One region of the Pseudomonas tremae genome, then DNA from elsewhere that is predicted to be linked to it. Evidence: riboswitches for the same ligand, from Rfam matches in the RefSeq annotation. Region 1 holds a riboswitch; each other region holds the start of a gene.
What was found. A riboswitch is a leader RNA that binds a small molecule or an ion and turns the genes downstream of it on or off. The one in region 1 is predicted to bind cobalamin.

Region 1 (10,658 bases):
GCGCCACACTCATTGACTCACTCCCCACTGGTTCTCATACAACAGCTCTTTCAGCGGACGCGCCTGCGCCCAGCCTTCCATGACCAGCATCGGCGCAGGATAAAATTCTTTCACCGGCCCCAGACAGATGATCGCCAGCGGCTTGGCACCGTCGGGCATGCCCAGCAATCCGGCCAGCGCTTCAGGGTCGAACAGCGACACCCAGCCCATGCCCAGCCCTTCGGCACGCGAAGCCAGCCACAGGTTCTGAATGGCGCAGGACAATGAGGCCATGTCCATTTCCGGCAAGGTACGGCGACCGAAGATGTGCTGCTCACGGCCTTCCATCAGTGCAGCGACCAGCACTTCCGCGCAATCGTTGATGCCTTCTACCTTGAGTTTCATGAACTCGTCGGTGCGCTCGCCCAGTGCTTCGGCGGTACGAATACGCTCTTCTTCCACCTGCGCCTGCATCTTGCCGCGCAACAGTGGGTCACTGATACGAATGAAGCGCCAAGGCTGCATGAGCCCGACACTGGGTGCTTGATGCGCGGCTTCGAGCAAACGCGCCAGCAACGCGGGCGCGACTTCGCCACCGATGAAATGCCGCATGTCGCGGCGCTCGGCGATGGCGCGATACACCGCAGCCCGCTCTTGCTCGCTGAATGCCTGCTCGGTCATGGCTTGAACAGCGCCGCAATTGCCGGTGGGCAGGAAGGAAAATAGAAATGCACGTAGGACGCGGTCAGGCGTCCGAGGCGATACACCGCCTCTGCGCCCCGCCCACCATTGGGGCTGACGCCACGGGCAATTGGCTGCAGCTCGGTGCTGGTCAGCGAGTGGTGATAGGTATGACCGTGCAGCGTGCCCTCAGGCAGCTCGACCGCTTGCAGCGCCAGCGCCGCCAGACGCTTCTGCATGACCGCCTCACCGGCCAGCAAACCGACCAGGTCGGCGCGCACGCCCTCTACGTCGGTCAGAGCATCGAGCAGGTAGAGCATGCCGCCGCACTCGGCCAGGATCGGCTTGCCGGCAATATGGTGCGCCCTGATCGAAGCCTGCATCGTGAGGTTGGCGGCCAGCGCGACGTGGTGCAGTTCAGGGTAACCGCCCGGCAGGTAAAGGCTGTCGGCGTCTGGAATTTCGCTGTCATGGATGGGCGAGAAGAAGCTCAGCTCGGCACCCATGTTGCGCAACAGGTCCAGGCTGGCGCCATAAATAAAGGCAAACGCTTCGTCTCGCGCCACGGCGATGCGCACGCCGCTCAGCAACGGCTCGACCTGAACCGGGTCGGCCGCGGTAAATGTCACCGCCGGAGGCAAGGCCACTTCGCACGTGCTGGCCAAGGCCGCAGCGGCCATGTCCAGACGCAGGTCCAGGTCATTGAGCTCGCTGGCCTGCACCAGCCCAAGGTGGCGACTGGGCAATTCAAAACCCACTTCGCGTGACAACGCGCCATACCAGCGCAAACCTTCGGTCAGGCTGTTTTCCAGCAACTGCGCATGACGCACCGTGCCGACGCGGTTGGCCAGCACGCCGGCAAACGGCAAGTCCGGCTGATAGCGCGCCAGCCCCAGCGCCAGGGCGCCGAAGGTCTGGGCCATTGCAGTGCCGTCGATCACTCCCAGCACCGGCACGCCGAAGTGTCGCGCCAGGTCGGCACTCGAGGGCGTGCCATCGAACAGACCCATGACGCCCTCGATAAGAATCAGATCAGCTTCATCAGCGGCTTCCCACAACAGGCGGCGGCTTTCATCGGCACCGACCATCCACATGTCCAGTTGATAGACCGGCGCGCCACTGGCACGCTCAAGGATCATGGGGTCGAGAAAGTCCGGCCCGCACTTGAACACCCGGACCTTGCGGCCCTGATTGCGATGCAAGCGGGCCAGCGCGGCGGTGACGGTGGTTTTGCCTTGCCCGGAGGCTGGCGCGGCGATCAATACCGCCGGGCAATCGCGCGGAGCTCTCATTGCAGTGCTCTCATGGCAGCGTTCTCATAGTGAATGGCTCACAGCTCGATACCTTTTTGCGCACGAATACCGGACTGAAACGCATGCTTGACCACGCTGATCTCGGAGACCGTATCGGCCAGGTCGATCAACTCGGGTTTGGCGCCACGGCCGGTGACCAGCAAATGCTGCATAGGAGGACGCGCCTGCAGGTCGGTAAGCACCTGCTCAAGGTCAAGATAGCCATGCTTGAGGGCGATGTTCAGTTCGTCGAGCACCACCAGGCCGATGCCCGGGTCGCGGAGCATTTCCTGCGAGACGGCCCACGCGGCCTCAGCGGCAGCGATGTCGCGCTGGCGGTCCTGAGTTTCCCAGGTGAACCCTTCGCCCATCACGTGATAACGCACCTGCTCGGGGAAGCGCCGGAAGAACATTTCTTCGCCGGTGCTGTTGCGGCCCTTGATGAACTGCACCACACCGCACTGCATGTCGTGCCCCATGGCCCGAGCGAGCATGCCGAAGGCAGAACTGCTCTTGCCTTTGCCATTGCCGGTCAATACCAGAAGCAGCCCGCACTCGTTGGGGGAGCTGGCAATGCGCTCGTCCATCACGGCTTTCTTGCGCTGCATGCGCGCCAGGTGGCGTTCGTCGCGTTCGGGGGATTCGTTCATCTCGGCTCTCCGCTCGGGGCAGGCGAAAGCAGACGGAAGGACAGCACTGGACAGCACGGCAACGCCCTGCACAGAACATCACCCTCCGTGATGCCATTGAGTGATTCAGGCCGGTCTCCGGGCTCATGAGCGGGTCACCCCGGCTGCGCGCCTTCCCATGTAAAAACACAGTGGCGTCAGGCACAGCCTTGACTCATTTACCGTTGCGGGGGCAGCGCCGGGATCGGATCAGGAGATCCACACCGGCTTCCCTGTTTCACTCTGCCAGTCGCTGACTGCAAAGCACCTGAAACAAGCCGCGAAGGGTAGAGTGTTGGGCCGGGAGCGTCAATCTGCACTGCTGCCATTGGAGGCTGTTCCGGTACCTGATTGAACCTGTACGGCTCAATGCGCCTCTACCAGTGACAGGACAACGTCTTTTTATGGAGATTTCCCATGTTCAAACTCAGACCCCACTACGCCGTACTGCTTCTGGTCGCTGGCGGCCTAGCTGCTTGCGGCGAGTCGTCGACCCTGCAGGTGTCAGACGGCACAGGCCCGTCGCCGAAGCTGCCGGAGCCGAACAAGACGCTGATACCGACCGTCAACATCGCCCCTGCGATCGGCTGGGAAAACGGCGCCAAGCCGGTTGCTGCGCCAGGCACTCAGGTGGCGGCCTTTGCTGAACATCTGGATCACCCGCGCTGGCTGTATGTGCTGCCCAACGGTGACGTGCTGGTGGCGGAAACCAATTCGCCCGCCAAGCCGGATGATTCCAAGGGGATTCGTGGCTGGGTCATGGAAAAAGTAATGGGCCGTGCAGGTGCGGGCGTGCCGAGCGCCAATCGCATTACCCTGTTGCGCGACATGGACAAGGACGGCGTTGCTGAAACCCGCACGGTATTCCTGAAGGACCTCAACTCCCCGTTCGGCATGACCCTGGTGGGCAACAAACTCTATGTAGCCGACACCGACCGCCTGATCAGCTTCCCCTACCAGACAGGTCAGACCTCCATCAGCGCGCAGCCGACCAAAGTGGTCGATTTGCCGGGTGGTACGCTCAATCACCACTGGACCAAGAACGTCATCGCCAGCAAGGACGGCAGCAAGCTGTACGTGACGGTCGGCTCCAACAGCAACGTGGGCGAGAACGGCCTGGATAAGGAAGAAGGTCGCGCAGCGATCTGGGAAGTGGACGCCGCCACCGGCAACCACAGGATCTTCGCGTCGGGCTTGCGCAACCCGAACGGCATGGACTGGGAACCAAAGACTGGAAAGCTGTGGACTGCCGTCAATGAGCGAGACGAGATCGGCAGCGATCTGGTGCCTGACTACGTGACGTCAGTGCAGGATGGCGCTTTCTATGGCTGGCCTTACAGCTACTACGGCCAGCATGTAGACGAGCGCGTCAAGCCGCAGAACCCGGAATTGGTCGCCAAGGCCATTGCGCCTGACTATGCAGTCGGCCCGCACACGGCCTCGCTGGGCCTGGTATTTGCCGACGGCAAGACGCTGGCGGCGCCTTTCAACGAAGGCCTGTTCATTGGCCAGCATGGCTCATGGAACCGTAAACCGCACAGCGGCTACAAAGTGGTCTTCGTGCCCTTCAGCGGCGGCAAGCCCAACGGCGCACCGGTGGATGTACTGACCGGCTTCCTGAACAAAGATGAAAAAGCGATGGGCCGACCGGTCGGCGTGGTCAACGACCAGCGCGGCGGCTTGCTGGTGGCTGATGATGTTGGCAACAAGATCTGGCGCGTGACTTCAGCCAAGGCCGCTCAGTAACGCGGGTGCAGGGGGTGCAGGGGGTGTACGCAGAGCGTCACTAACAGCACTCCCACGCTGGGGCGTAAGGAACGATAGGCACTCGCGGGAAGCCTGTCTTACCCAAGCTCCAGCGTGGATACGCGTTGCAGGGCGCTCTGAGTGCGATCCCAAGTTGGAAAAGAACCGCTGATCAGCGGTTCATGTCTAAGGCCGATTCTGCGCCAGGCTGGCGGGTTGAATAACGCGCTTGGCGTTGAGGTAAGCGCGCTGCCAGTAAGGCTTGTCCAGGCTGTCGAGCTTGACCGTGCCACCAGTGGCCGGTGCATGCACGAATCGACCTTCGCCAACGTAGATGCCGGCGTGGGACACCTGCGAGCCACCCGATGTGGCGAAGAACACCAGATCGCCCGACTGCAGCTGTTCGCGACGAATATTCGGTGCGCCCATCACGATCATCTCGCGCGTGGAGCGTGGTAGAGAAATACCTGCCGCATCACGATAGACATAGCCTATAAGACCGCTGCAATCAAAACCGGAATCAGGCGTGTTGCCGCCCCAACGATAAGGCGTGCCGACGAGCCCCAAGGCACGAAACAGCACGTCTTCGGCAGCAGGAGAGAGGATCTGGGGCGGAGCCGTAACCACCGGACGCTGAACGATCCGGGGCGCTTTGGGCGGAGGCGGCGTGCTGGCACAGGCGCCCAACATCGCAGCAACGGAAATGACCATCAGGCGCAAAGCAATCGACATACACACAACAACCTGATCCGGATGCGGCTTACGCTGCCGAGTAGCTCAAAAACGCAGACAGACCCGAAGGTCTTGTCAGCGGATTTTATTTGTTCACGTTACGCCGCTTTGGCGCGGTCTTGACTGTAGTCGATGTCATCGCTGTTGTCTGCGTTGCAACCGGAGAAGATTTTACCGCCACTGCGCCGGGGGCCATCGCCAGAGGTCGTTTGGCCTCGATGAAGGTCTTGCTCCAGTAGGCGTCATCAAGGCTGTCGATGCGCACCCCGCCACTGCGGCGGCTGCTGGAATGAATGAATTGCTGATTACCGGCGTAGATCGCTGCATGGCTGACACGGCCACGGCCGCGAGTGCTGAAGAACAACAGATCGCCAGGCTTGAGATTACCGCGCGAGACCAGCGGCGCATCGACGTTGATCATTTCGCGGGTGGAGCGCGGCAGGCTCATGCCAGCCTCTTCGCGAAACAGATAACCGATGAAACCACTGCAGTCGAAACCGGAACGGGTCGAGGTGCCGCCGAACTGGTAGCGCGTACCGATCAGAGACTTGCCGCGTTCAAGAATACTGTCGGCCAAAACCGGCAGTTTGTAGGATTTGTTGTCTGCGAACTGAGCCAGTTCGTCTTCTGTGGCCATCTCGTCCTGCAATTCAGCAGCATCAGCGCGACGGGCTGCTGACTGTGCCGTTACCGTGTTCTGGTAGTGCGGAGCGGGCTGAACCTGTTCTTGCTGTGCAACCGGCATATTGGCCGAGCAACCGAACAAAAAAGTGACAAGTGCGAGGGGCACGAGGGGTGCGAAGCGAACAACTTGCATGGGCACAACCGTGGCTGACTGTTAAGAAGCCGAGACTATGCCCGCAATGAAAGCGATTTGCAAATTCAATCGAACTAGATGTGACTTATGAGTTCCGCCATGACATGTGCCGCCCGGCACTGCAGAAAGACGTCCATATGAGCGCTGTGATCCGTGGGCTGCGGATTGATTTCTGCGGTAAATCCCCCGGAAACACGGGTGCGAATGACCGGTTCATGGATGTAGGGGAAGCTGGCCGTGGTGCCGATACTCAGCACTGCGTCATAGCCTATAGCCAGCTGTTCATGCAGTGTTTCCAGTGCTCTTTCCGGGAGCATTTCCTGAAAAAGAACGACGGGCGGTCGCAGAATGCCACTACAGATGCTGCATAGAGGTGGCAAAGGACGCAGCAAGTACTCACTCAGTTGCGAATCCTGCGCGCCACATGACTGACAGAACAGTGGTGAAAGCTGGCCGTGAATTTCGATCAGCCGCTCGGGCGGGCTGCCTGCTGCGCGATGATAGCCATCGACGTTCTGGGTCAGCACCCAGCATTCAGGCTTGATGCGCTGCAACTGGGCGATGGCATAGTGGGCAACGTTAGGCTCGCCACCGAGGCAAGCTTTGCCCAGCTCCGCGATGTATTTCCAGCACAACTCGGGATCGCGACGCAGCATCGGCCCCGACAGGGCGACTTCGATCAGTAGCCCGTCATCTGTCTTGCCGTTGTACAGCCCGCCTACGCCACGATAGGTCGGCAGCCCCGAATCTGCCGACAGGCCAGCCCCGGTAATCACCAGAATCCGTTTTGCATGACGCAACGCTGCGGCGGTCTGCATCACCAGCGTCTGATCTACCACCCAAGCGTCTCTTTAAGGAAGGGAATGGTCAGCTTGCGTTTTTCCTGAAGCGAAGCCTGATCAAGACGCTCGAGCAATTCAAACAGCGCGCTCATGCTGCGTGTGCCGCGGGTCAGAATGAAGTGGCCGACATCGTCGGTCAGGTGCAAGCCACGTCGTGAGGCGCGTAGTTGCAGCGCACGCAGTTTGTCTTCGTCGGACAGCCCGCGCATCTGGAACACCAGCGCCATGGTCAGGCGGGACTTCAGATCAGGGAGTTTAACCGGTAATTCGCGGGGCGATTTGGACGCTGCAATCAGCAACCGTCGACCACTGTCGCGCAGCCGATTGAACAGGTGGAACAGGGCTTCTTCCCAGTCCGGCTTGCCGACCACCGCTTGCAGATCATCGAGACAGACCAGCTCGTACTGCTCCAGGTGGTCGAACAGTTCGATGCCTTCATCTATGACTTCGGCCATCGGCAGGTACACCGCAGGCTCGCCCATCTGCTCGAAACGCAGGCACGCAGCCTGCAGCAGGTGCGTGCGCCCTACCCCGTCCTTGCCCCATAGATAGATGAGGCTTTCCGTCCAGCCGGCATCGGCTTCGCACAGCCGCTCGACATAGCCGAGTGCAGCGGCATTGGCGCCTGGATAGTAATTGACGAAAGTGGCGTCATCACGCAGACGCACACTCAGGGGCAGCTGAATCGGTTTCATGCTGACTAACGGCTCATGCAAACCGTCAAGGGCCTCTGTGTAAAGTGTTCGAAGTTTATACCCGTGAGGCGGGTCGCACAATGCGACAGACTCCAAGCAAAATCAAAGGTTTGCGTCAGGGTGAGTAAAGCGAGGGGCCAGCAAGGGAGTTTGGCGCACAGCATGCGCCATTTTGGCCGGCCTCTTCGCAACAGGGCGAAGAGGCCGGCTTAAGGGTCAAAGCTCCGGGTCTTCCGCGCCTGCGTAGATTTCCGAGTCTTTATAAACGTCGTGCATGTGGCGCACCAGCACCATGATCACTGCCGCAACCGGCAAGGCCAGCAGAATGCCGGTGAAGCCGAACAGTTCACCACCAGCCAGAATCGCGAAAATCACCGCGACCGGGTGCAGGCCGATACGATCCCCCACCAACAACGGCGTCAGGACCATGCCCTCAAGGGCCTGACCTATCATGAACACCGCGACGATGCCCATCATCGGGTACAGGTCGCCGCCGAACTGGAACAACCCGGCAATCAGCGCCGCGCCGATACCGATCACAAAGCCCATGTAAGGCACGATGGCTGCCAGACCTGCAATGACACCGATCAACAGCCCCAGCTCCAGGCCAACCAGCATCAGCCCGGCCGCATAGATAACCCCCAACCCGACCATGACCAGCAACTGGCCGCGAATGAAGGCACCCAGCACTTCATGGCACTCGCCCGCGAGCTTGACGATCTGACCTTCACGCTGACGCGGCAGCAGACCGCGGATCTTGCCGGTCATGATGTCCCAGTCACGCAGCAGGTAGAAGCAGACCACCGGGATCAGCACCAGATTGGTCAGCCAGCCGATCAGGGCGAGGCTGGACGCGGTGGCCTGAGACAGGACAATGGAGACGATGTCCCCGGCCTGCCCCATGTGCTCGGAGATGGCAGCCTTGATCTTGTCGAATTTCCAGAAACCGTCTGCAAGCCCGAATTTGGCCTGTACCCACGGCATGGCCGAGTGCTGCAACCAGTCGAGAATCTGCGGTGCCAGTTCGTACAGACGAAACAGCTGCTTGGCCAGCATCGGCACAAGCACCAGCAGCAAGGTCATCAGCACCAGAGTGAAGAGGCCGAATACGACCACCACGCTCAAGGTTCTGGACAGCCCCGCGCGCTCCAGACGGTCTACCAGCGGATCGCCCATGTAGGCCAGCAGCAACGCCACCAGAAAAGGAGTGAGGATCGTGTGCAGCAGCACCACGAATGCGACCAGCAAAGCCAGCCCGCCGATCCAGAACCAACGCCGCGTATCAGTCATCAACATCCCTCAAGCCAATGGAAAAGCGTTCTTGCCGGGTTACCAGCGGAAGTACAGTTGTGGCGCGGAGGCCGGAACAATCATCGGCGCCTGTGCAGGAGCCGGTACTGAAGCTGCGCCAGCAGCTGGTGCGGCAGGAGCGGCAGGTGTCGTAGCGTCCGCAGGCGCAGCAGCGACCTCACTGGCCGGCACTTCCTGCAGCTTGGCCAGTGACATCTGCGAGCGTAGCTGATCGGCGCTGCCACTGACTTCAAACACCACCCGATCACCCTCTACAGAACTCAGACGCACGCCGAAGGGTTCGAGTAACTGAAGCAGTTGTGCATAACGCTCCAGGGTCATGCCCTGAACCTGCATCAGCATGCCGGTAGACGCGCCGGGCTTGGCGACGAAACGCGGGGCCAGACGCTCGCTCACGGACAACAGCACCGCATCGGCCAAAGCTTCAGAGGTTGCGCCGGAGGCCGTGCCCTGTTCGCGCTGATCACCCAGCCACAAGCGCCACTTACCCTGCCACTGCCCGCCCTCTTCCTTGGCATGCACCGCAAGAATCGCATCGGCGCCATAGCGTTCGGACGCTTCCTTGAGCGGTGCCGGGTCAGTCGCCTCAAGGGTTTTGGCGTCGCCGATGCCTTGCTCGCTCAGGTCAGCCAGCGGCAGACGCAAGGGCAGACCACGGTGTTGCGCAGCTCGGCGCAATGGCTCGGCAGCAGCCTGGCCGTCGCCGACCAGATTGGCGCCCTCGACCGAGTCATTCAGCCACCAGCCGAGAATCGACGGGCGGTTGCTGTCCCAGATCGACAGCCCGGCGTCACGCAAGGCGCGCTCGGTGGTTGCCGGATCGAAATCCACCAGCAGGGTTTCCGGCGGCCCGGCTTCATAGCCGTATTGGCTGATGATTTGCTGTGGGTCTTTGCGCAGTGCAGCGATGGCAGAGCCCTGCACGGCCTTGGCGTCTCCGGTCAGGCGCAGTACCAATGTATCGACGGCGGCCTGAGTGGCACGGCTGCGCTCGTCTGGCGACTGACCATTGACTGCTTCACGCACCTGATAAAGATTGCTTACCGTTTCGGCAAGGCTGGGAAGGCTGATCAGGGACAGACAGCCAACAAGAAGGATTCTGGAAAAACGCATGGACAGTTCCCGAACGGAAAAAAGTAAAAAGAAGCAGCTTCAGGAGGTACACAGCTTGGGACAGCAGTGAGCCACCGGTCATTCAAATTCGGCCTAAAGTACACCTTAAACGCCTGCACTCGCACTGATCGTACCGGCCAGAACAGGTTTATTTAGTGCAACACGGCCCCTGTTGTCGGCGCAAGGATGGCCCCTGGGGAGCAAGCCTGATAAAATCGCGCGCCTTCGCAGACCGGCAATCGCCGAGGCCCAACCTTAACATCGCATCACAGCGCGGTGCTGAACGGGTCCCAACGCAGCGGTCGATACCTCCGAATCCCCCCTAAAGGCCTGGATTTTCTATGAGCAAGCAACCTTCCCTGAGCTATAAAGACGCCGGTGTAGACATCGACGCCGGTGAAGCATTGGTCGAACGCATCAAAAGCGTCGCCAAGCGTACCAAGCGTCCGGAAGTCATGGGCGGCCTGGGAGGTTTCGGCGCTCTCTGCGAAATCCCGGCGGGCTACAAGCAGCCGGTTCTGGTTTCCGGCACCGACGGCGTGGGCACCAAGCTGCGCCTTGCCCTGAACCTGAACAAGCATGACAGCATCGGCATCGACCTGGTCGCCATGTGCGTCAATGACCTTGTGGTGTGTGGCGCCGAGCCGCTGTTCTTCCTCGATTACTACGCCACCGGCAAGCTCAATGTCGAAACCGCCACCCAGGTCGTGACCGGCATCGGCGCGGGCTGTGAACTGGCAGGCTGCTCGCTGGTGGGCGGCGAGACCGCTGAAATGCCTGGC
Region 2 (10,658 bases), 910 kb from region 1:
GCGGCGTCAGTTCTTCAACGATCCTGTGCAGGTTATTCACCCCCAGATGAATCGCCATCGTCGCGCGATGGCTCGCCAGGCTGGCCAGTTCTTCGCCGCTCGGCATCGACGTCTTGTCAGCGTAACGGGTCAGAATCACGCTCTGGGATATGTCCGGCAACGTCAATTCCACGCCCAGCAAGGCAGCACAGGCGGCGGTCGCAGTCACGCCAGGAATGATTTCGTAAGGGATATTCAATTCGCGCAGATGGCGAATCTGCTCGCCGATGGCGCCATAAAGGCTGGGGTCGCCCGAGTGGACACGCGCAATATCCTGCCCCTGTGCATGAGCGGCCCTGATCAGGTCGATGATCTGCTCCAGATGCAGTTCGGCACTGTTAGTGATCTGTAATGCCTGATTGCCTTCCAGCACAGCCAGCGGCACCAGTGAACCCGCGTAGATGATCACCGGGCAGCTGCATATCAACCGCTGGCCCTTGACGGTGATCAGCTCGGGATCACCTGGGCCTGCGCCGATGAAATAGACAGTCAATGAATGCTCCGAAGATAAATGAACGTGACGGGATTATCCGCCCGCAGCGGGGCTGGTTGCCAAGGCAAATGTGACCTGAGCGCTTTTCTGTCGCTCGATCAGTAACCGGGCGGTGCCATCGCCGAGCTGCGCAGCCAGTGCCAGCGCCGAGCCTTCGGCGACCCCGTGACAGCCTGTGGTCTGGAACACCTGCGCGGAACGGTGCGTCAGATGAAGTTCCCACGCCACCAATTGCGCGGCATTGAAGAACACCAGCGGCACAGCCAACTGCTCGGCAAGCTCGAGCAGCCCAGGCTCCTGATCTTTCAAGTCGATGGAAGCCAGCGCAGTGACGCTGCTCAGCCTCAGGCCATGTGCCTCGAGGCTGTTGCCGATCAACTCGCGCAATGCCTCCGCCGAACAGCCGCGCCTACAGCCCAACCCGACCACCAGATGTGCGCCGGGCTGAGCCTGAACGCACGGTGGATCAGGCCTGATGCAGGTCGACATTGTTTTTGTGAGTCATATGTCGATGGGCATCGCTTCTGCTGAACAGCCAGGCACTTATCAGGCCCATTGCCACCCAGAACAGGGCATTGGTCAGCAGCGAAGCGATCATGAACTGCGACTCCAGCGCTTCAGGTGCCAGGCTTTCATGAACCAGTGGTTGCGGCGCGCCGATCACATGCGGCACCACCAGAGTTGCGACACCCAGCGCTTTCAGCAGCCAGTTCTGGCCGAACACCAGCAAGGCCAGCCCGGCGGCAGTCGAGGCGGCTGTGCCGACCCACCATAGCTGACGCTGGCTCAGTTCTGCGGCTGCGGTCCCCGGCAATTCGGGTGGCAGGCCTAGGGTCGGCGCCAGCACGAACACTGCAAAACCTGCCAGCCCCCACCATGCGCCCTGTGCGGTGTTGCGCGGAGCACGCAGCGTATAGAGCCCGGCAAGCATCAGTGCGAAACCCACTGCGACCACCAGATTGCCGCCTGTCGTGGACAGCACGCGTTGCCAGCCGTTTTCCGGTTCCCAGGCCGCTTCTTCATGTACGTGGTTGTGTTCAGCCCCCTGGCCGTCGGCGTGCTCGTGCGCCTGTTGCGCCGAGGCTGTCTCATAAGTCTCGGCCTGCCGGATCAGCGGGACGACCCAGAAGCTTTGCAGCAGAGTCAGCAGCAAGGCGGCCAGCAGGCCGGTGAAGCCTGCCGTTTGTGCGATTCGCTTGAACATTGTGTAGTCCTCGATGACGCTCAATGGCAAGGAAAGGCAGCGCTGTGGCGGGTATCGTGGGCTGCGTTGTGTACCGCCGCGATGTGCGAGAAACCGGCGAAGTAGACCAGGCAGGCGCCGAGCAGCGCTGCGCTGATGGCAGCGGTCAGGTGTTGGGTCTGGGTGGAGCTGGTGGCAGCCGTCTGGCTGCTGCTGATGGTGCTGGACATGGGCGATCCCTCTTGAGTGTCGGCAAGTGGGCCATGCGCATACGAACCCGCTGGCGAGTGCCAGAGGTTTCGACTGCGCCCGCCCACCGCGGGTTTGTCATCGGAAAGAATGTCGGGCCGGTCTCCGGGCTTGCGAGGGGCTCGAACGGTTTTGCGTTCAAGCCTTCAAGGTCACCTTCCCATGCCGGGGCACAGTGGATCAGACCTTCTCTCGCTTACCGTTGCGGGGGCAGCACCGGACTTGCTCGACAGGTCGAACGCACCGGTTTCCCGTTTCACCCCGTGAGGGGCACCCGAAACAAGGCGCACAGGAGAGCATGGGCGGCGTGGGATCGTCAATCTGAACGATTGACCTGTCTGCGGCCACTGCGTAGCCTTGCCGGTTCGAGGTTCTTCATTGGTAAGCGTTACCACATGGAGCTAAGACGGGAATGCGGTACACGCCGCAGCTGCCCCCGCAACTGTAAACGGTCATGTTCATTGCACAGCCACTGCTGCGGCGGGAAGGCGCGATGAACGTGTGTCGGCAAGGTCTACAGCATCTGCCACACGCTGCCGTGAGCCAGGAGACCTGCCTCGAAACAGGCCCAGTGCCTGCGAATTCTCACTACAACCGGGCGGGGTGATCCGGTGGCGATCCGATCTGCATGCCATGCATGCGGTTCTCGTCCTGTTTGCCCGCCGCATTGCCAAAGGGCACCTGATGAAAACACTGGCCAAGCTTCCCGTCACCATCGTCACCGGCTTTCTAGGCTCGGGCAAGACCACGCTGTTGCGGCACATGCTCGACAACGCCGAAGGGCGGCGCATCGCGGTGATCGTCAACGAATTCGGCGAGTTGGGCATCGACGGTGAAATCCTCAAGCAATGCACCATCGGCTGCACCGAAGAAGAGGCCAGCGGCCGCGTATACGAGTTGGCCAACGGTTGCCTGTGCTGCACGGTTCAGGAAGAGTTTTTTCCGGTCATGCGCGAACTGGTTGCCCGCCGTGGCGATCTCGACCACATCCTGATCGAAACATCGGGCCTGGCATTGCCCAAGCCGCTGGTCCAGGCCTTCCAGTGGCCCGAAATCCGCAACGCCTGCACGGTCGATGCGGTAATCACAGTAGTCGACAGCCCGGCGGTGCTGGCCGGTACGTTCGCTGCCTTCCCGGATCAAGTCGACGCACAGCGCAAACTGGACCCTAATCTGGACCACGAGTCGCCGCTGCACGAGCTGTTTGCCGATCAACTGGCCAGCGCCGATCTGGTGATCCTCAACAAGGCCGACATGATTGATGCCGAAGGGCTGGCCGCAGTGCGCGCCGAAGTCGCCGAAGAGCTGCCGCCCGCCGTCAAGGTGGTCGAAGCCAGCAGTGGTCGTTTGCCGATCAGCGTTCTGCTGGGTGTCGGTGCCGAGTCCGAGCTGCACATCGACGGTCGCAAGACCCACCACGATCATCACGACGATGGCGACGAGGATGACCACGATCACGACGCGTTTGACTCGATCTCGCTGAAACTGCCGCAAGCCGATGAAAAGATCCTGCTCGATGCGCTCAATCAGCTCGTTGTGCAACACGGCATTTTGCGCGTGAAGGGCTTTGCCGCCATTCCGGGCAAGCCGATGCGTTTGCTTATCCAAGGCGTGGGCACGCGCTTCGACAAGCACTTCGACCGCGCCTGGCGCGCCGATGAAGAGCGTGCCACGCACTTGGTGCTGATCGGGCAGGAGCTGGACGCTGTCGCGCTGCAAACCCAGCTCAACGCTGCGATTGCCGGCTGACCCATGCATTTACTGAGAACCCAGCCCGGCGGTTTTGTACCGGACGACAGCATCGCCGACCTGGGGCAGACGCCAGCCGAGCTGGTGATTCTCTGCAGCGGCGATTCCAGCCTCGCCCTGCTGGCCGAAGCCGCCCGGCAACTCCCTGAGGATTACCCCAGCCTGCGTCTGGCCAACCCGATGCAGGTACAAAATCACGCGTCGGTCGACTTGTACGTTGACGAGGTCTTGCGCCACGCCAAAGTCATTCTGATTTCCCTCCACGGCGGTATTGGCTATTGGCGTTACGGCGTGGAACGACTGATGGAGCTGGCGGAGCGTGGCGTTGACGTCATTCTGGTGCCGGGCGATGACCGCCCTGACCCCGAGTTGAGCGACCTGAGCACAGTGCCTGCCACAGAGCGCGACCGGCTCTGGCAGTTTCTGCGTCAGGGCGGGCTGCAAAATGCGCTGGACCTGTATCGCTGCATGGCCAGTCAGTGGCTTGGTCGTGATTACCCTTGGGCCGAGCCGCAGCCATTGCCGCGCACGGCGGTCTATCATCCGCAACGGGCAACTGCCGGGTTGCATGACTGGCAGGCAGAATGGCGTGCGGACCATCCTGTGGTCGCGCTGTTGTTCTACCGTTCGCACTTGCAGGCTGCCAACACCGGCTTTATCGATGAGTTCTGCACTCGCTTGCAGGCGCAGGGCATCAACCCTTTGCCGATTGCGGTCGCTAGCCTGAAGGAACCGGGCTGTTTCGTTCAGGTGGAAAACTGGCTGGATGAGGCTGGGGTCGAACTGATCCTCAACACCACCGGCTTTGCGCAGTCGAGTCCGGAGTCGCCGCATTTACGCCCGTTCCGGCGCGACGTGCCGGTCATTCAGGCGATCTGTGCCCAGGACAACGAACCTGCCTGGGAGGCCAGCGAGCAGGGGCTCGGCGCTCGTGACCTGGCGATGCACATTGCCTTGCCGGAACTGGACGGGCGCATCATCAGCCGACCGATCAGCTTCAAGGATCTGGCCTGGCGCAGCGAGCGCAGTCAGTCGGATGTGGTCTGTTACCGGGCCCAGCCTGATCGTATGGACTTTGTCGCACAGCTGGCGCGGCGCTGGATCGAACTGGCGCGCCTGCCCAATGCCGACAAGCGTGTGGCGCTGATTCTCACCAACTATCCGACCCGCGATGGGCGGATCGGCAACGGCGTCGGCCTCGACACGCCAGCAGCTGCGCTAAACATTCTGCGCGCCATGCAGGCCGAGGGCTATCCGCTGGAGCAGTTGCCGGAAAGCGGCACTGCGCTCATCCAGCAGCTACTCGGTGGCGTGACCAACGACCTGGACAGCATCGACCAGCGCCCTTGTCAGCAAAGCATGGCGCTGGATGAATACCTGGCGGCATTCAACGAACTGCCGCAGAGCAACCGCGACGCAGTGAACGCCCGCTGGGGTGCTCCGAATGCAGATCCGATGTTCCGCAGTGGCAGAATGATGATCGCCGGTCTGCGTTTCGGGATGACCTTCATCGGCATTCAGCCAGCACGCGGTTACCAGGTTGATCCCAGCGCGGTCTATCACGATCCGGATCTGGTGCCGCCGCACGGTTATCTGGCGTTCTACTTCTGGTTGCGCAAGGCTTACGGCGCGCATGCAGTGGTGCATGTTGGCAAACATGGCAATCTCGAATGGTTGCCCGGCAAGGGCGTCGGTTTGTCGCGAACCTGCTGGCCGGATGCGGTACTGGGCGCGATGCCCAATATCTATCCATTCATCGTCAACGACCCAGGCGAGGGCGCACAGGCCAAGCGCCGTACCCAGGCAGTGATCATTGACCACCTGATGCCACCGCTGACCCGCGCCGAAACCTACGGCCCGTTGCGCAATCTGGAGCTGCTCGCTGACGAATTCTACGAGGCGCAGTTGCTTGATCCGCGGCGCGCTCGTGAGCTGCAACGCGACATTCTCGAACTGGTCCGTGAAACCCGCATTGATCGTGAACTGGCGCTGGACGAGTCCACTGACAGCGACGCCGATGCAGCAGTCTGGCTGCCACGTCTGGACACTTACCTGTGTGATCTGAAGGAATCGCAGATTCGCGATGGCCTGCATATTTTTGGTCAGTCGCCGGAAGGGCGTCTGCGTACCGACACCTTGCTGGCCCTGTTGCGTATTCCGCGTGGCGACGGGCGCGGAGCGCAATCCAGTCTGTTGCGGGCCTTGAGCAAGGCCTTCGGGCTGGAGTTCGACCCGCTCGATTGCGAGCTGGCCGCGCCCTGGACCGGCGCCCGTCCCCCTGAGTTGCTGGCCGTCAGCACAGACCCCTGGCGCAGTGCGGGTGATGCCCGCGAACGGCTTGAGCTGTACGCTGCTGCCATGATCGAGCGGGTCACGCAGGGCGAAGAACTGCACGACCTGCCGGTTCATGAGGACCTGGCGCTGATCATCGACAGCCTGCGTGAAGTGGTCGCGCCGCGGCTGGACGCCTGTGGCCCAGGCGAAATGCAGGGCATGCTCGACGCACTGAGCGGCCGCTTCGTTCCGGCGGGGCCTAGCGGCGCGCCCAGTCGCGGACGTCTGGACGTGCTGCCGACCGGGCGCAATTTCTTCAGCGTGGACGTGCGCAACCTGCCGACCACCACCGCCTGGCGCATTGGTTTTCAGTCGGCAAACCTGCTGCTGGAACGCCACCTCCAAGATCATGGCGATCACTTGCGCCAGTTGGGTCTGTCCGTCTGGGGCACGGCAACCATGCGCACCGGCGGCGACGACATTGCCCAGGCGATGGCCTTGATGGGCGTTCGCCCTGTGTGGGCGACCGGCAGTCAGCGGGTCGATGATTTCGAGATTCTGCCGATCAGCCTGCTGGATCGCCCGCGGGTGGATGTCACCTTGCGGGTATCCGGGTTCTTCCGCGACGCCTTCGCCAACCTCATCAAGCTGTTCGATGCAGCCGTTCAGGCTGTCGCAGCACTGGATGAGCCGGATGACATGAATCCGCTGGCGGCCAGAGTGCGCAAAGAACGCGAGAGTTTTGTGGCGCAAGGTCTCGACGAAGACGAAGCTGCACGCCAGGCTGGCTGGCGGATCTTCGGCGCCAAACCGGGTGCCTATGGCGCTGGTGTGCAGGGGGCCATTGATGGCCGCCTGTGGCAAAGCCGCGAAGACCTTGCCGAGGTTTACCTGAATTGGGGCGGTTACGCCTATGGCGCTGCAGATGAAGGCACCCCGGCCCGGCAGCGTTTCGCTGAGCGCCTGTCTAAGGTGCAGGCAGTCTTGCAGAACCAGGACAACCGCGAGCACGACCTGCTCGATTCGAACGATTATTACCAGTTTCAGGGTGGCATGCTTGCAGCGTCAGAAAGCCTCAGCGGGCAGAAGACTGCCAGCTATCATGGCGATCACAGCCAGCCTGATGTGCCGAAAATCCGCACCCTCAAGGAAGAGCTGAACCGGGTAATCCGTTCGCGTGCGGCAAACCCGAAATGGATCGAAGGGGTCAAGCGTCACGGCTACAAAGGCGCATTCGAGATGGCCGCGACTGTGGACTTTCTGTTCGCCTTCGACGCGACTACCGAACTGATCGACGATCATCAGTACGCGTTGCTGGCCGACGCATATCTGCTTGATCCGGCGACCCGCGAATTTATCGCACAACATAACCCCGACGCCTTGCGCGACATGACCGAGCGCATGCTCGAGGCTCAGCAGCGCGGGCTCTGGCAGGAACCTGGCGAGTATCAGCAAGCGCTGGAAGACCTGTTGTTGGACATAGAAGAGAGTTGATGACCGTGCCCGATTCAAGCCGTAGCGACACTCCGCATTTTCCGCTGGCCGCAGTGGTCGGGGCAGATGATCTGAAACTGGCACTGTGCCTGACCGCCATTGACCCGCGCATTGGCGGTGTATTGATCGAGGGGCCGCGTGGCATGGCCAAGTCGACACTGGCGCGTGGTTTGGCTGATTTGCTGGCCAGCGGTCAGTTCGTCACTTTGCCGCTGGGCGCGACTGAAGAACGGCTGGTCGGCACGCTGGACCTGGACGCCGCGCTGGCCGAGGGTCGTGCGCGTTTCTCGCCGGGCGTGCTGGCAAAGGCAGATGGCGGTGTGCTGTATGTCGATGAGGTCAACCTGCTCGCCGATCACCTGGTCGATCTGCTGCTGGACGTTGCCGCCAGCGGTGTCAATCTGGTCGAGCGTGACGGGATCTCCCACCGGCACGCTGCGCGTTTTGTGCTGATCGGCACCATGAACCCGGAAGAAGGCGAACTGCGTCCGCAATTGCTGGATCGCTTTGGCCTGAACGTGGCGCTGAGTGGTCAGACACAACCTGTCGAGCGCAGCCAGATCATCCGACGCCGTCTGGATTTCGATGCCGATCCAGCGGTTTTTTGTCAGCATTGGCAAGCACAGCAGGACGCCTTGAAGCTTCGTTGCGAGCAGGCGCGTTTGCTTTTGCCCGACATCGAGCTGGACGATCAGTCGTTGGTCGCGATCACCGAGCGCTGTTTTGCTGCCGGTGTGGATGGTATGCGCGCTGATCTGGTCTGGCTGCGGGCTGCACGAGCCCATGCTGCATGGCGTGGGGTGGGGCAGATCGAAGAGCAGGACATCGAAGCTGTCGCTGAATTTGCCTTGCGTCACAGACGTCGCGAACCGACTCCGCCGCCGCAGAATCAGGAAGCGCCGCCGCCACCCGAATCGTCGCCTAAGTCGCCTAAGTCAGACAAACCCGAAAGCGGGCAGGGCAGCTGGGGTGAGTTGCCGGCTCAGGCAGTGGTCACCGGGTCACGCCGTGAAGTGCCGAGCTGGCCAAAAAAGCCGTAGGCATCCGCCCCCGTATTACTCAGGGGGCGGATGCCATCCCCCGTCCCGGTCGATTGGCCTCCGGCAGGCAAGGAGCCATTCGCGCAGGTGCCGAGGGCCTGGTGCAATGGCTGCCCACCTTATTGAGGGGGCGACCGAAGAGCCGCAAGGATCTAGTCCGCCAACCACGTAGCGCTCGCCCGAGTGAGTTGCTGCTTGTGATTGTCGATGCGTCGGCGTCGACGCGACGTCATCAGGCTCTTAGTCAAGCCAAGGGCCTGCTTTCTCAGGTATTCGATGACGCCTATCGACGCCGTGCGCGGCTTGCGTTGCTGACGGCCAGCGGCGCTGTGCCGCGCTGGCAGCATCAGGGCCTCAAGGCTTCAGCAGCATTGGTTCCATGGCTTGACGGGCTGGGCGCGGGGGGCGGCACGCCACTGACGGCCGCGCTGGAACAGGCCAGAGCATGGCTGGAGCAACGCCAGAAGCGCTATCCCTCCGAACAGCATCGGGTGCTGGTGATGACCGACGGCAGGATCAAGCAACTGCCTGTGCTGTCGGCATTTACCTGTGCCAGTCTGCTTATCGATATAGAGAAGGGTCCGATCCGCCTTGGAAGGGCCAGAGAGCTGGCATCAAGCCTGGGCGCGGAATATCGCCATATCGACGAGCTGAAAGAGGTTTGAGGCGCGGCGCCTGATTCACTCTCGTGCCCGAACAGAGCATTGGCGGGGGAGTGAATCGGCTTCAGGTATCGCGATTGGCGCAAGGCGCAATCAGGCAGGCATGGTCCACGGCTTGAGGTCGTAGCCTTCGCTGCTGATTTCTGCGCGGGCCTGTTCCAGCGCACTGGCCAGTTGCCGCTTGTCTGAGTAGGTGCTGCTCGGGATCTGCTTGCGACCGATGCGATTGCTGGTGCGGTCAATCACCGTCAGGCTCAGCTCGCCGTTACCGTCCTGTGGTGCCCAGGCAACACACTGGAAGGGTTCAAAAGCGTGTCCAGCGATCAGAAGTGCATCGTTGAAGCGCAGTGGGGCGTTCATGGTCAAATCCTCAAGTGCCCGTATCAATTCAGTCTCGGCGGTGGGCTGACCGTCCGGCTGGTTACTTGTGTTGATGAACAACAGGGGGGCGTGAGTCACACTGTTGAAAAGAAATTTTCTGTTTTTTTCAAACGCGGCTTAAAAAACAGCCCTGAATCGGCCGCTAATGAACCGAAAGGCACTTAATGACACCTGCCGAAGCTTGTTAGACGTAATCGGTACAAGGCTGCGTCAAATAGTTGCTAGGGTGGTAGTTGGGCTCGCCAACATGCTGTTTATAAGAAGTTTTTAATAATCCAACTCGACGCCGGGCGCCAAGGACTCTTCATGCATCTATCGGCCCCACCGCGACGTCTGTTAATAATCGACGCCAATGACGACTTTCACCAACTGACGCAGGCACTCGACGAGACCGGATGGACGGTACAGCGGGGTACGCTTGATTCAGCGCGTGATGCTGGCTACGACGTCGGCCTGATCCATTTGACGTCTGATCATTTCGAGCATCCGGAGCAGATTGAAGGACTGCTCTCGGGCACTCGTAAGCAGTGGATTGCGCTATTGGCGCCCGATGACCTGCGGCATGAACAGAGCAGCGAGTTCGTCTGCAAGCGCTTTTTTGACGTTCACTCCCTGCCATTTGACATGGGTCGGATGCAGACCAGTCTGGATAGAGCCTTCGCGGCAGGCTGTGTGCCTGCATCAGGCACACCACCGGCGCCGGCTGCCGAGCCGGAAATGCTAGGTGAAAGTCGCCCGCTTCGTGCCCTGCGCAGGCTGCTGAGCAAGTTGGCGCCCACCGACTCGCCGGTGTTGATTCGTGGTGAGCGCGGAACGGGCAAGAAGCTGATTGCGCGCAGCCTGCACGCCCAGTCCCAGCGGCACAGTAAACCTTTCGTGGTGGTTGATTGCGGCTCGGCGCCCGAGCACTCGATCCACGCCGAGCTATTCGGCTATGAAAAGGGCGCGTTTGAAGGGGCTCTGGAACGCAGAGCAGGACAGATCGAGGCGGCGCACGGAGGCACGCTGTTGCTTGATGAAGTCGGCGATCTGCCACTTGAAGCGCAGGCGCATCTGGTGCGATTTCTCGAAGAGCGGCAGGTTCAGCGTCTAGG
Region 3 (10,658 bases), 830 kb from region 1:
GGCTTTCTGGTTGTAGACGTTGGCCAGGAAAGACAGATGCGAATCTGGATAAACCGGCGGCGGTGTGGTCTCGGCCTTGCGTCCACCGCGCGGGTGAGCCTTGACCCGGGCTTCGGTCAGCGCCTCGATGGCGTCGCGGCGCAGGGTCTTGAGCTGCGAGTTGGGCACGAAGTAAGCCTGTGGCGCGTCGAGCTTGACCCCCTGAGCGTGGTAGATCGTGGTGCCCAGCTGGGTAAGCAGGTCACGCAGTTGATCCAGTGCCTGCTCGGGCTTGTTGGCAGCACCAAACGGGCCGTCCAGGCCAACTGTCACGCTCACGCCTTCCTCGCTGATGGCATTCAGGCTCAGATGCTCCTCGCGCAGCATGACCTGCCACTGGATGCCGATGCGGCGCTCGGCTGAGGTTTTTAGCAATGCCTGCTGCCAGTTGTGATCCAGGTTGCGGTTCAGCGGATGGTTCGGTCGCACGCGGGAGAGGGCTGCCGGCATTTCGTTCGGCTCTACGCGATAGCGCCAGCGCTTCTGGCCGTCTTCTTCGAATTCGCCTTTGAGTTCGGCGATGTTGGCCCGAAAGCCCACCACTTCACGTTTGATCTGCACGTTGAGGCCGTCACCGTTGGACAGCGGCTCATGGGTGACTGCGATCAGATCACGCTTGCCGAGTTTCTCGACGGTACCCACTGCCAGGCCGGTGAAGGTCGGCGTATCGAACGCGCCGATATCGATCTTGCGGTCGCTGACAAAATAATCGGTGCTGCCACGGTGAAAAGTCTTTTCCGGGTCAGGCACGAAGAAGTGCGCGGTATGCCCGCTTGATGCGCGTGCCAGGTCCGGGCGATCCTCGAGAATCTCGTCCAGACGCTGGCGGTAATAGGCGGTAATGTTTTTGACGTAGGCTGCGTCTTTATAACGACCTTCAATCTTGAACGAGCGCACGCCGGCATCGACCAGATCGCTCAGGTTGGCGCTCTGGTTGTTGTCTTTCATCGAAAGCAGGTGTTTTTCGAATGCGACGACGCGGCCCTGATCATCCTTGAGCGTGTAGGGCAGGCGGCAGGCTTGCGAGCAGTCGCCACGGTTCGCGCTGCGGCCGTTTTGCGCGTGTGAGATGTTGCACTGCCCGGAGAACGCCACGCACAGCGCGCCATGAATGAAGAACTCGATGGTCGCGTCGGTTTCACTGGCGATTTCACGGATTTCCTGCAGGTTCAGCTCGCGAGCCAGCACCAGTTGCGAGAAACCGGCCTGATCGAGAAACTTTGCCCGACCGAGAGTACGAATATCGGTCTGGGTGCTGGCATGCAGTTCGATGGGCGGGATATCCAGTTCCATGACCCCAAGGTCCTGAACGATCAGCGCATCGACGCCTGCGTCGTAGAGCTGGTGGATCAGCTTGCGGGCGGGCTCCAGCTCGTCGTCATGCAGGATGGTGTTGATCGTGGTGAAGATCCGTGCGTGATAGCGATGGGCGAATTTCACCAGCTCGGCAATATCACTGACGTCGTTGCAGGCGTTGTGTCGCGCACCAAAGCTCGGCCCGCCGATGTACACCGCGTCGGCACCATGCAGGATGGCTTCACGGGCGATGGTCACGTCCCGTGCAGGGCTGAGCAATTCCAGGTGGTGCTTGGGTAACGACATGGCAACGGGATCCGGCAGCGGCAAAGCGCGCATTGTAGTGCCACAGGCGGCGCGGCGCACCTGTTGCCGGTTCCTGCCTGTCACGGGCTGACCACCGGCGTAGCGTCAGATTGAGCGCAATCGCAGGATTTTCGTGCCGTCGAAAGGGTCGGTCAGCCAGTGCGCAAGGACGCCGAAGGTGCTGAGCAGACGTTCCGGTGTGAGGACTTTCTCCGGCGCCCCCAGCGCCACCAATTGGCCTTTTTCCATGACCGCCACCCGGTCGCAATCCAGCGCCTGATTCAGGTCGTGCAGGGCAATCACTGTCGTCACCGGCAAGGCTTTGACCAGGCCGAGAATAGTCAGCTGATGCTGGATGTCCAAGTGGTTGGTCGGTTCGTCCAGCAGCAGGATTCGCGGTCGTTGAGCCAGTGCTCTGGCGATATGAACGCGTTGCCGTTCGCCACCGGACAGGGTATGCCAGGCACGTTTCTGCATGTGCAGCATGTCCACGTCCTGCAGGGCCTGGTGAACGATGGCATCGTCCTCGGCGCTCCAGGGTTCCAGCGCTGACAGCCAGGGCGTGCGTCCCAGCTCGACGGCGTCCAGCACGGTCACTGCGTCGCTGGTTTCAGCCTGTTGTTCGACCACGGCCAGCATACGCGCCACGTCTCTGCGGCTCATGGCCGAGAGTGGCTGATCACCCAGCGTGACCCTGCCAGTGACCGGCTTCTGAATACCGGCCAGCAGCTTGAGCAGGGTGGATTTGCCCGAACCGTTGGGGCCGACCACGGCCAGCGTTTCGCCTGCCGTGATGTTCAGGTCGACATCCTTCAGCAGTGCAGTGCCCCGTACCGAGTAGCTCAGGCCCTTGCAACCAAGTACCGGTGCGCCAGACAGATGTGGGAAGGCGTTCATCGCGTGCTGTTGCCCCGGACAAGAATCAGTGCGAAGACCGGTGCGCCGATCAGTGCAGTGATGACCCCGATCGGCAGTGCCTGCCCCTTGATCAGAGTGCGCGAAAGGATGTCGGCGGCGATCAGAAACAGCGCGCCGCTCAAGGCGCTCAGGGGCACCAGCCGTGCGTGACGTACGCCGACCAGCATGCGCACCGCGTGCGGAATCACCAGCCCTACAAAACCGATGGAGCCGACAATCGAGACCATGATCGCGGTGACCAGTGCTGCTGTGGCGATCAGGATGATCTGCACGCGCCGTACCGCTATGCCGAGAGACGCTGCCGAGTCGCTGCCGAAGGTGAAGGCGTCCAGCGCGCGTCTGTACCAGAGGCACACCAGCAGACCCACCAGCACCGTCGGCACGGCCAGCCAGACCGAATGCCAGCGTACGCCGCTGAGGTTGCCCAGCAGCCAGAACATGATGCCCCGAGCCTGCTCGGAACTGGCGGATTTGGTGATCATGAACGAGGTCAGCGCGTTGAATAGCTGTGAGCCGGCGATACCCGCCAGAATGATCTGCACGGAGGCAGTGGTGCCTCGGGATGAATGCGCCAGCAGGGCGACCAGCGAAAACGCTGCCACGGCGCCAGCGAATGCACCGGCCGACATGGAAATTGCGCCTGCCCCGAAGCCCAGAATGGCCACCAGTACCGCGCCGGTCGAGGCCCCGGCAGAAATACCCAGCAAATACGGGTCGGCCAGCGGGTTGCGCAGCAACGATTGCAATACCACGCCGCAGATCGCCAGGCCGGCCCCACAGGCTGCCGCCACAATGGCGCGGGTCAGCCGGTAATTCCAGACGATGCCTTCATCGATAGGGTCGAGCACATAGTTGGCTGCCCAGAGTTTGTTGGCCAGTACCTGAAAAACCACCTTCAGGCTGATCGAGGTTTCACCTATCGCCGCGCCAACCATGATCGCCAGCACCAGCACGGCGGCAACCCAGACCAGATGGCCAAGCGCTACAGGCAGTCTCATCGTGCGGCGTTGAAGCGATTGGCGGCGTCGGCCAGCTCTTCGAAACCGGTGAACAGGCGCAGGCCGGCCTGCATGCCCTCGGCGTCGATGATAACGATCCGGTCATGCTTGACCGCATCCATGTTGCGCGTTACCGGGTCGGTCTTCAGAAATTCGATCTTCTTCTGGTAGTCGTCGGCCGGAAAGCGGCGACGATCCATGCGCGCGATCACCAGAATGCTCGGGTTGGCCTTGGCAATGGTTTCCCAGCCTACGGTTGGCCATTCTTCATCGGACTGGACGATGTTGCGCATGCCCAGGCTGTTGAGCATGAAGTCCGGAATGCCTTTGCGGCCCGCCACGAAAGGATCGCTGGCGATGTCCGAGCTGGAAAACCAGAACAGCGCTGACACATCGTTGGCCTTGTTCTGTCTGACGTTGGCAATCGCCGCGCTCAGGCGCGCCCTGAGGTCGGCGACCAGCGTAGCGCCGCGATCCTGCACATCGAAAATCTGCGCCAGCTGTTCGATGCTTTTGTAGATGGTCTCGATGCGGAACGGCTCCAGGCGCGTGCCATCGGCGCCGACCAGATTGTCTTTGCCCTCGCAATCGGACGGCAGGATATAGGTCGGGATCTTCAGGTCATGAAACTGCTCGCGGGTACCGACCGCGCCCTGTTTGCCGACCATCCATTCCAGTTGCACGACCACCAGTTCAGGACGCTTGCCGATCACCGCTTCAAAGCCCGGTTCGTTATCAGCCAGACGTTCTACCTTGTCGTTCTGCGCCTTGAAGCGCGGCAGCACATTGTTGAACCACAGCGAAGTGCCGACCAGCTTGTCGCCCAGGCCCAACTCATAAAGCATTTCGGTGCCAGCCTGGCCAATGGTCACGGCCTTGCCGGGTGCGTGGGCGAAGGTCAGGGACGAGCCGCAGTTTTCAAGGGTCAAGGGATATTGCGTGGGCGCGGCAAAGGTCAGCGTGGACAGCGTCATGCAGGCAGCGAGTGCGGCGAGGCGGGGCAACGACATGAAGTGCAGTCTCCATTGGGACAGGTGCCAAGGCGCAATGCACATAGGAAAACACATCCCCGGCGTGTCAAAAAAGACCGGGCACGGCAGAAACTGCCGACGCGTGCGGATGTCCTTCCCGGACACCCCGCCGGTTAGTTGGTTGAATCGGGTCGGCAGGTCTCCTGACTGGCATGTCATCACCTCGCTCCGGCCTTCCCGGACCCGAGTCCAGTGGCAGTCATGGAGCAGGCTCGATGCCTACAGTTGCGGGGGCAGTTTCGTTTCGACCTTGTTGACACAAGGCGTGCGAATTCCCTGTTAGTTCCTCTCGGAAACCGACGGCCGGCATGGTAAACGATAAGGGTTTTAGTGGCTAATGCTTTGCGCGTGCGGTCGTTCGCTCGGACGCGCCCTGACCGGCAAACGCAGGCACGGTTGTGCCATCGAACCGGCTTCGCCACGCTCGACGTTCGTAAAAACGCTTAAATTATCTTCATGTTTGATTCGCCAAAAGCCTCTAAGCCTTGATTTTAGAGGTGTTCACGATAAAACAGCGTGTTTGCTCCCAACACGCTTTTCACATCTTCTTCACTGCTTCGGCACCATGCTGAACCTATGTTTCTTTCATGGGAGCGGTCATGACTTCGGGGGCTTCTCGGGTCACCGCTGCATATGGGCTCAGTGTAGGAGTGGTCACTTGGCTGACACGGTAATCAACAACAAGAATCTGCTTTCCGGTACAGGCATCCGCCAGCGCTTCAAAATGCATCAGCACGTCGCTTTGTTGTCGGTGGTCGTTGTCCTGGCAGCGATTTGTGCGTGGTGCTACATGGCGTTCTCGGGCGTACATGTGGTGGACCTCGGCGCCGGTAACAATCTGAAAACCTCCGGGCTGCGCGAACACTGGTTGCGCGGTGACGTGGTGGTCATGATCCGGCACGCCGAGCGCTGTGACCGCTCGACGAACCCGTGCATGGCCAGCGCCGACGGCATCACCTCCAAAGGCCGCGACGCAGCGCTGGCGGTCGGCGCTGGCATGCAAAAGATGGGCATGGATCACGCACGCATGGTCACCAGCCCGAAAGTGCGCACCCAGCAGACGGCAGAGCTGCTGGCAGGGCATGCGGTCGTCGCGCAGGACTGGATTAACGACTGCGACAGCGGCTTCATGAAAGCGGTGCAGGCGCATAAGGTCGGCGGTGAAAATCTGGTGCTGGTCACCCACAGTGGTTGTATCGACCAGTTCGAGCGCAAGGTCGGTGTACCGGGCGGTGAGCGCTCGAGTGATTATGCCGAAGCATTTTTCGTGCGGATGGATGAACGCCATCAGCCAAAACTGCTTGGGTCTCTGAGTGCCGAACAATGGGCCAACCTCAACAGCGAGCAATTCAATTGACGACAACAACCAGCACCAGACTGCGTTTTTACGGCATTAATCTGGGTGTACCCGTGTTTCTCGCGTTACTGGTTTTCGTGACGTTTGACCTGACCAACATCGACCGGCAATTGAGCGACATGCTGTTTGATTCGGCCGCTGGTGTATTTCCCATTGGGCAAATTCATCTGTTCGAGACCATCACCCACAAATGGGCCAGGATCATCCCCAACCTGACCGGCGAACTGGCAATAATCGGTGCGATCATGTCGTTCGTCTGGCCCCTGCTGGAGCGACGCAGGAACTCGGGCCTGACGCAGCTCGCCATACGCGCCCGGCTTGAACGCCCTCTGCAATTCGCCCGCAGGCATCGTCTCGATTTCTTTTTTGTAACGGTCGCGTTTGCGGTGAGCACAGGGATGATCCATTACCTGAAAAGCCACACCAGCGTGTATTGCCCGGTCGAAACGACGCTGTACGGTGGTACTCAGGCACATATCGAATGGTTCAGGAACTTCAATCTTCTGCATGAAGCAGGTGCCGGGCGATGCTGGCCGGGCGGGCATGCTTCCAGTGCATTCAGCCTGCTGGCCCTGTACTTCGTGGCGCGGCGCTATTGCTGGCAGCATTCGAACGTGCTGCTGGCAGGTATTCTGTTGCTCGGCATGATCTACGGCACGACGCGGGTGCTTCAGGGCTGGCACTACATGTCACACACCTTCTGGGCGGGTATCGTTGTGTGGCTGAGTTCCCTGCTGGTTGCCTTGTGCTTTTACGGCCGGGCAAAGCTGCAGAGGCCTGTCCGCAAGGGGTCATTGTCGTATGGTAATGACCAGCCTCTCGTTCGCCCCCTGAAGTCATCGGCTACCCTGACCCGGTCAGCTGGATAGAAAACAGGAAGGCGTTGCGATGAACATTCTGGTGATTGAAGACCACCGCGATATCCACGATAACCTGCTGGAGTTTTTCGAACTCCGAGGGCATGCGGTCGAAGGTGCGCTGGATGGTCTGAGCGGGCTGCACCTGGCCGCCTCGAAACGTTTTGATGCAATCGTTCTGGACATCATGTTACCGGGCATTGATGGAAACCAGATCTGCCGCAGCCTGCGTCAGTACTCGAAGTCGGAAGTCGCGATCGTCATGCTCAGCGCTCGCGATGAGCTGGACGATCGTCTGATCGGCTTCAAGGTCGGGGCCGATGATTACATCACCAAGCCTTTTGCAATGGCCGAAGTGCTGGCCCGGATAGAAGCAGTAGTGGGGCGACGGCAGCGCAAGGACAGCCGGGTGCTGATGGTGGCCGACCTGCGCTTTGACCTCGACACCCTGGAGGTCACCCGTAACGAGGTGTCATTGAAGCTGAACCCGACCAGCATGAAGCTGCTGGAGTTGTTGATGCGCAAAAGCCCGCATATCGTGAAGCATTCCGAGCTTGAAGCGGTACTGTGGGGGCGCGACGCACCGAACAGCAGCAGCCTGCGCAGCAGCATTCACATCCTCAGGCGCACACTGCACAACGGCCATGACACGCCGCTTTTGCATACCGCTCACGGGCTTGGCTACAAGCTGTGCGTACAGCGTTGACGCATGCTCAGGCAGTGCGCGTCAGCGGTCGCCGGGCGCGGGCCAGTGACAGGTTGAGACGACGTAGCAGGTTGTCTGGTGTTTCGTTGAGCGCCATCACCACCGCCACACTGGCTGACAGATGAAGACGCTCACCCTGTTGTCGGGTTTTGTGCGCCAGGCTGGCGACTGCGTGCTGCAACTCCAGCGCCAACAGCTTTGCCTGACTCTCGCCAGTATCGGGCAGCAGCACTACAAAGCGGTCGCCGGCAAGCCTGCATAGCAGGTCATGACGACGCAGGTTGAGCGCCAGCAAATGGCTGAGCGCCGACAGCACTTCATCTCCCTCTGCATGACCAAACGTTTTGTTGATAGCGCTGAAACCGTCGATATCCAGTGCCAGCAGCGACAGCGGTTGCTGCTGGCAGAGGCTTTGCTCAAGGCTTACGATCAATTGCCGCTGCAGAGTGTCGGCGTTGCCCAGCGGAGTCAGCTTGTCGTAAAGCCGATGGTCACCAAAGCCACGATCGCGCTTTTCCACCTGCGCGCGGGTTGCCAGTTGCTCTCGATGCCAATGGTGGATGCCGAGGGTCAATAGAATCAGGCCGACCGGCATCGGGCCGGACGCCAGCCAATGGTCCCATTCGATTTTGGAGGGCAGACGAATGAACTCGTCCAGCACGTCGACCCACCATGAAAACAACACGCAGCTCAGCCCCACCGACAGGTAGTTGGTCACCCGACCGGCTGGCCGTCTCTTGAGCACCAGAAGCAGCCAGATGAGCGACAGCAAAGCAGAGCCACCTTCGCCAACGATGTCGAGCCATTGCCATTCGCTCACCGGCTTTACAGTGCCCGATGACAGAAAAGCCGCCAGCCCTAGGTTGGCGGCAATCATCAGCACGGCGAGCTTCCAGCGATGAGGTTGGATGATCCTGAACATGATAAAGACGGCTCCTGATGTGCTGACTGTCGGCCAGCAGAACAGATGCACATGACACTAGGGTGAAGGTGGGTGGGCTGAAAATACCTTTCATTACCGAATCAGGCAGGGCGACTGCGTGCGTCCGGCGGTTGCTTTACCTGCACCTCTGTCATGTCAGAAATGGCGGCCAGACGAACGAACAGGATTTTTTCCTGGCCTGCTTGACTTCCTTTTCCGAATCAGTAACATAGCGCTCATTCCGCGATAGCTCAGTTGGTAGAGCAAGTGACTGTTAATCACTGGGTCCCTGGTTCGAGTCCAGGTCGTGGAGCCATACATATGCACAGAGGTAATCTGTATAGCTTCTGAACCCAAAAAACCCGCCTTTATGGCGGGTTTTTTGTTTTCTGCGCTTATAGGGGCCTATCGTGCGGGGAGAGGGCCTTAAGATCTGATCCGCATTGCGGCCGTTCTTCAATACGGCGAAATAGTGCCCAGCAACCCCACCCCGATTGCCAATAACAAAAAACCGATCAATGAAAGTCCGAGCTTGCCCATTAGTCTCTCCTGCTGCTGTGCTGGATCGCATACCGCAAACGCCAATGACTGGCGTTCGGCAGCGCGTTTGGATGCGTTGCCATTATCGTGTGCGGTGAGTTTCTGGTACAGATTCAGAAACAGCTAAAAAATACAGATCAGTTTCCTTTGAAGCACGCTGTCCTAAGGTCTCAGAACGACGCGATGATACGCCCCAGCATCGCCATCGCCTGTTCGCTGCGGTCATCCCAAGGCGTGCCGTAGTTCAGGCGCGCGCAGTTCTTGAAACGCTGCGAGGCCGAGAATATCGGGCCGGGTGCCAGACTGATGCCTTGCGCCAGCGCAAGCTGGAACAGCTGCAGCGAATCCACCTGCTCGGGAAATTCAAACCACAGGAAATAGCCGCCGATCGGGCGGGTAACGCGTGTCGCCGCTGGAAAATAGCGGGCGGCAGCGGCCAGCATTGCGCCCTGTTGCAGCTCCAGAACATCACGCAGTTTGCGCAGATGGCGGTCGTAGCCGCCGTGCTTGAGATAATCGGCGATGGCGGCCTGTGCGGGCACAGACGGTGAAATAGTAGTCATCAGTTTCAGGCGGTCGATCTGCTCGGCATACCGCCCGCCCGCGACCCAACCGATACGGTAACCGGGCGCCAGGGTCTTGGAGAACGAGCTGCAGTGCATTACCAGGCCGCTGCGGTCCAGGCTTTTGACCGGGTAGGGCGCCTTGGCGCCGTAGTACAGCTCGGCGTATACGTCATCTTCGATCAAGGGTATCTGCTGCCGTTCAAGCAGGTCGTAGAGCCTGACCTTTTTCTCTTGAGTCATGCTCGCACCCAGCGGGTTCTGGAAGCTGCTCATGAACCAGCAGGCTTTGATCGGCAAGCGCGAGAGGCTGTCCTGCAGCGAGTCCAGGTCCACGCCGTCACGCGGATGAACAGGGATTTCGACGGCTTTGAGCTTGAGCCGTTCGAGTACTTGAAGGCAGGCGTAGAAGGCGGGGGCTTCGATGGCGACCAGGTCGCCGGGCTCGGTGACGCATTGCAGGCATAGATTCAAAGCCTCCATGGCGCCGTTGGTGATCACCAGCTCGTCGGCAGACAGACGTGAGCCGTTGATCATGTAACGCAGGGCGATCTGTCGACGCAGTTCGGAATTTCCGCTGGTCATGTCGCCGACAATGCCTGATGGCGTCATGGCACGCACGGCGCAAGCCATCGATTTCGCCAGCCGGGGTAGCGGATACAGATGCGGGCTGGGAAACGCCGAGCCAAAGGGCACCGTGTCAGGGTCCTTGAGCGACCCGAGCACCGAGAAGATCAGGTCGCTGACCCCAAGTTCGGTACCCTCGCTGGCATGTCGGACCAGTTCAGGTTCGGTCAGTGCGTTGGACGTATGTTCTCGCACGTAATACCCGGACCTTGCGCGGGCCTGTATCAGCCCTTTGTCTTCAAGCAGGTAATACGCCTTGAAGACGGTAGCGGGGCTGACCGACCAGGTACGACTTGCGACCCGGACAGAAGGTAATTTTTCACCGGCAGGCAGCACACCGCTGCGAATCATTTCCGAGATATCGGCTGCGAACTTTTCGTAGCGTTTCATAAGCGCCATTGTCTGAGTGGTGCAGCCATGATGAGCCAGACAGCGCTCAGAGAACAGTCGCAAGATACTTTCAAAAAAGCATATCAGAGACTTCGAACGCTCATCTCG

Region 2: another riboswitch for cobalamin. It lies ahead of cobW (cobalamin biosynthesis protein CobW); the one in region 1 lies ahead of cobO (cob(I)yrinic acid a,c-diamide adenosyltransferase).
Region 3: another riboswitch for cobalamin. It lies ahead of I9H09_RS11255 (ABC transporter substrate-binding protein); the one in region 1 lies ahead of cobO (cob(I)yrinic acid a,c-diamide adenosyltransferase).

The regions. Positions count from the first base shown of each region.
Region 1 is NZ_CP066270.1:1,623,969-1,634,626, reverse strand. Features, by position in the region: gene cbiB (adenosylcobinamide-phosphate synthase CbiB) at 1-13, opposite strand, end outside; gene bluB (5,6-dimethylbenzimidazole synthase) at 10-660, opposite strand; gene I9H09_RS07535 (cobyrinic acid a,c-diamide synthase CobB) at 657-1,952, opposite strand; gene cobO (cob(I)yrinic acid a,c-diamide adenosyltransferase) at 1,991-2,602, opposite strand; cobalamin riboswitch at 2,694-2,907, opposite strand; gene I9H09_RS07525 (PQQ-dependent sugar dehydrogenase) at 3,038-4,366, shown strand; gene I9H09_RS07520 (C40 family peptidase) at 4,553-5,098, opposite strand; gene I9H09_RS07515 (C40 family peptidase) at 5,184-5,915, opposite strand; gene I9H09_RS07510 (NAD-dependent deacylase) at 5,990-6,754, opposite strand; gene hda (DnaA regulatory inactivator Hda) at 6,748-7,452, opposite strand; gene I9H09_RS07500 (AI-2E family transporter) at 7,669-8,742, opposite strand; gene I9H09_RS07495 (DUF2066 domain-containing protein) at 8,782-9,876, opposite strand; gene purM (phosphoribosylformylglycinamidine cyclo-ligase) at 10,218-10,658, shown strand, end outside.
Region 2 is NZ_CP066270.1:2,535,076-2,545,733, forward strand. Features, by position in the region: gene cobM (precorrin-4 C(11)-methyltransferase) at 1-532, opposite strand, end outside; gene I9H09_RS11565 (cobalamin biosynthesis protein) at 566-1,021, opposite strand; gene I9H09_RS11570 (CbtA family protein) at 999-1,736, opposite strand; gene I9H09_RS11575 (CbtB domain-containing protein) at 1,757-1,945, opposite strand; cobalamin riboswitch at 2,044-2,257, opposite strand; cobalamin riboswitch at 2,316-2,538, shown strand; gene cobW (cobalamin biosynthesis protein CobW) at 2,649-3,713, shown strand; gene cobN (cobaltochelatase subunit CobN) at 3,717-7,481, shown strand; gene I9H09_RS11590 (magnesium chelatase ATPase subunit I) at 7,481-8,521, shown strand; gene I9H09_RS11595 (vWA domain-containing protein) at 8,575-9,186, shown strand; gene I9H09_RS11600 (hypothetical protein) at 9,277-9,543, opposite strand; gene I9H09_RS11605 (sigma-54-dependent transcriptional regulator) at 9,871-10,658, shown strand, end outside.
Region 3 is NZ_CP066270.1:2,458,927-2,469,584, forward strand. Features, by position in the region: gene I9H09_RS11240 (peptidase U32 family protein) at 1-1,641, opposite strand, end outside; gene I9H09_RS11245 (ABC transporter ATP-binding protein) at 1,747-2,538, opposite strand; gene I9H09_RS11250 (FecCD family ABC transporter permease) at 2,535-3,557, opposite strand; gene I9H09_RS11255 (ABC transporter substrate-binding protein) at 3,554-4,567, opposite strand; cobalamin riboswitch at 4,705-4,904, opposite strand; gene pmrG (lipopolysaccharide core heptose(II)-phosphate phosphatase PmrG) at 5,247-5,945, shown strand; gene I9H09_RS11265 (phosphatase PAP2 family protein) at 5,912-6,814, shown strand; gene I9H09_RS11270 (response regulator transcription factor) at 6,834-7,508, shown strand; gene I9H09_RS11275 (GGDEF domain-containing protein) at 7,516-8,430, opposite strand; tRNA gene I9H09_RS11280 (tRNA-Asn) at 8,671-8,746, shown strand; gene mapR (GntR family transcriptional regulator MpaR) at 9,141-10,550, opposite strand.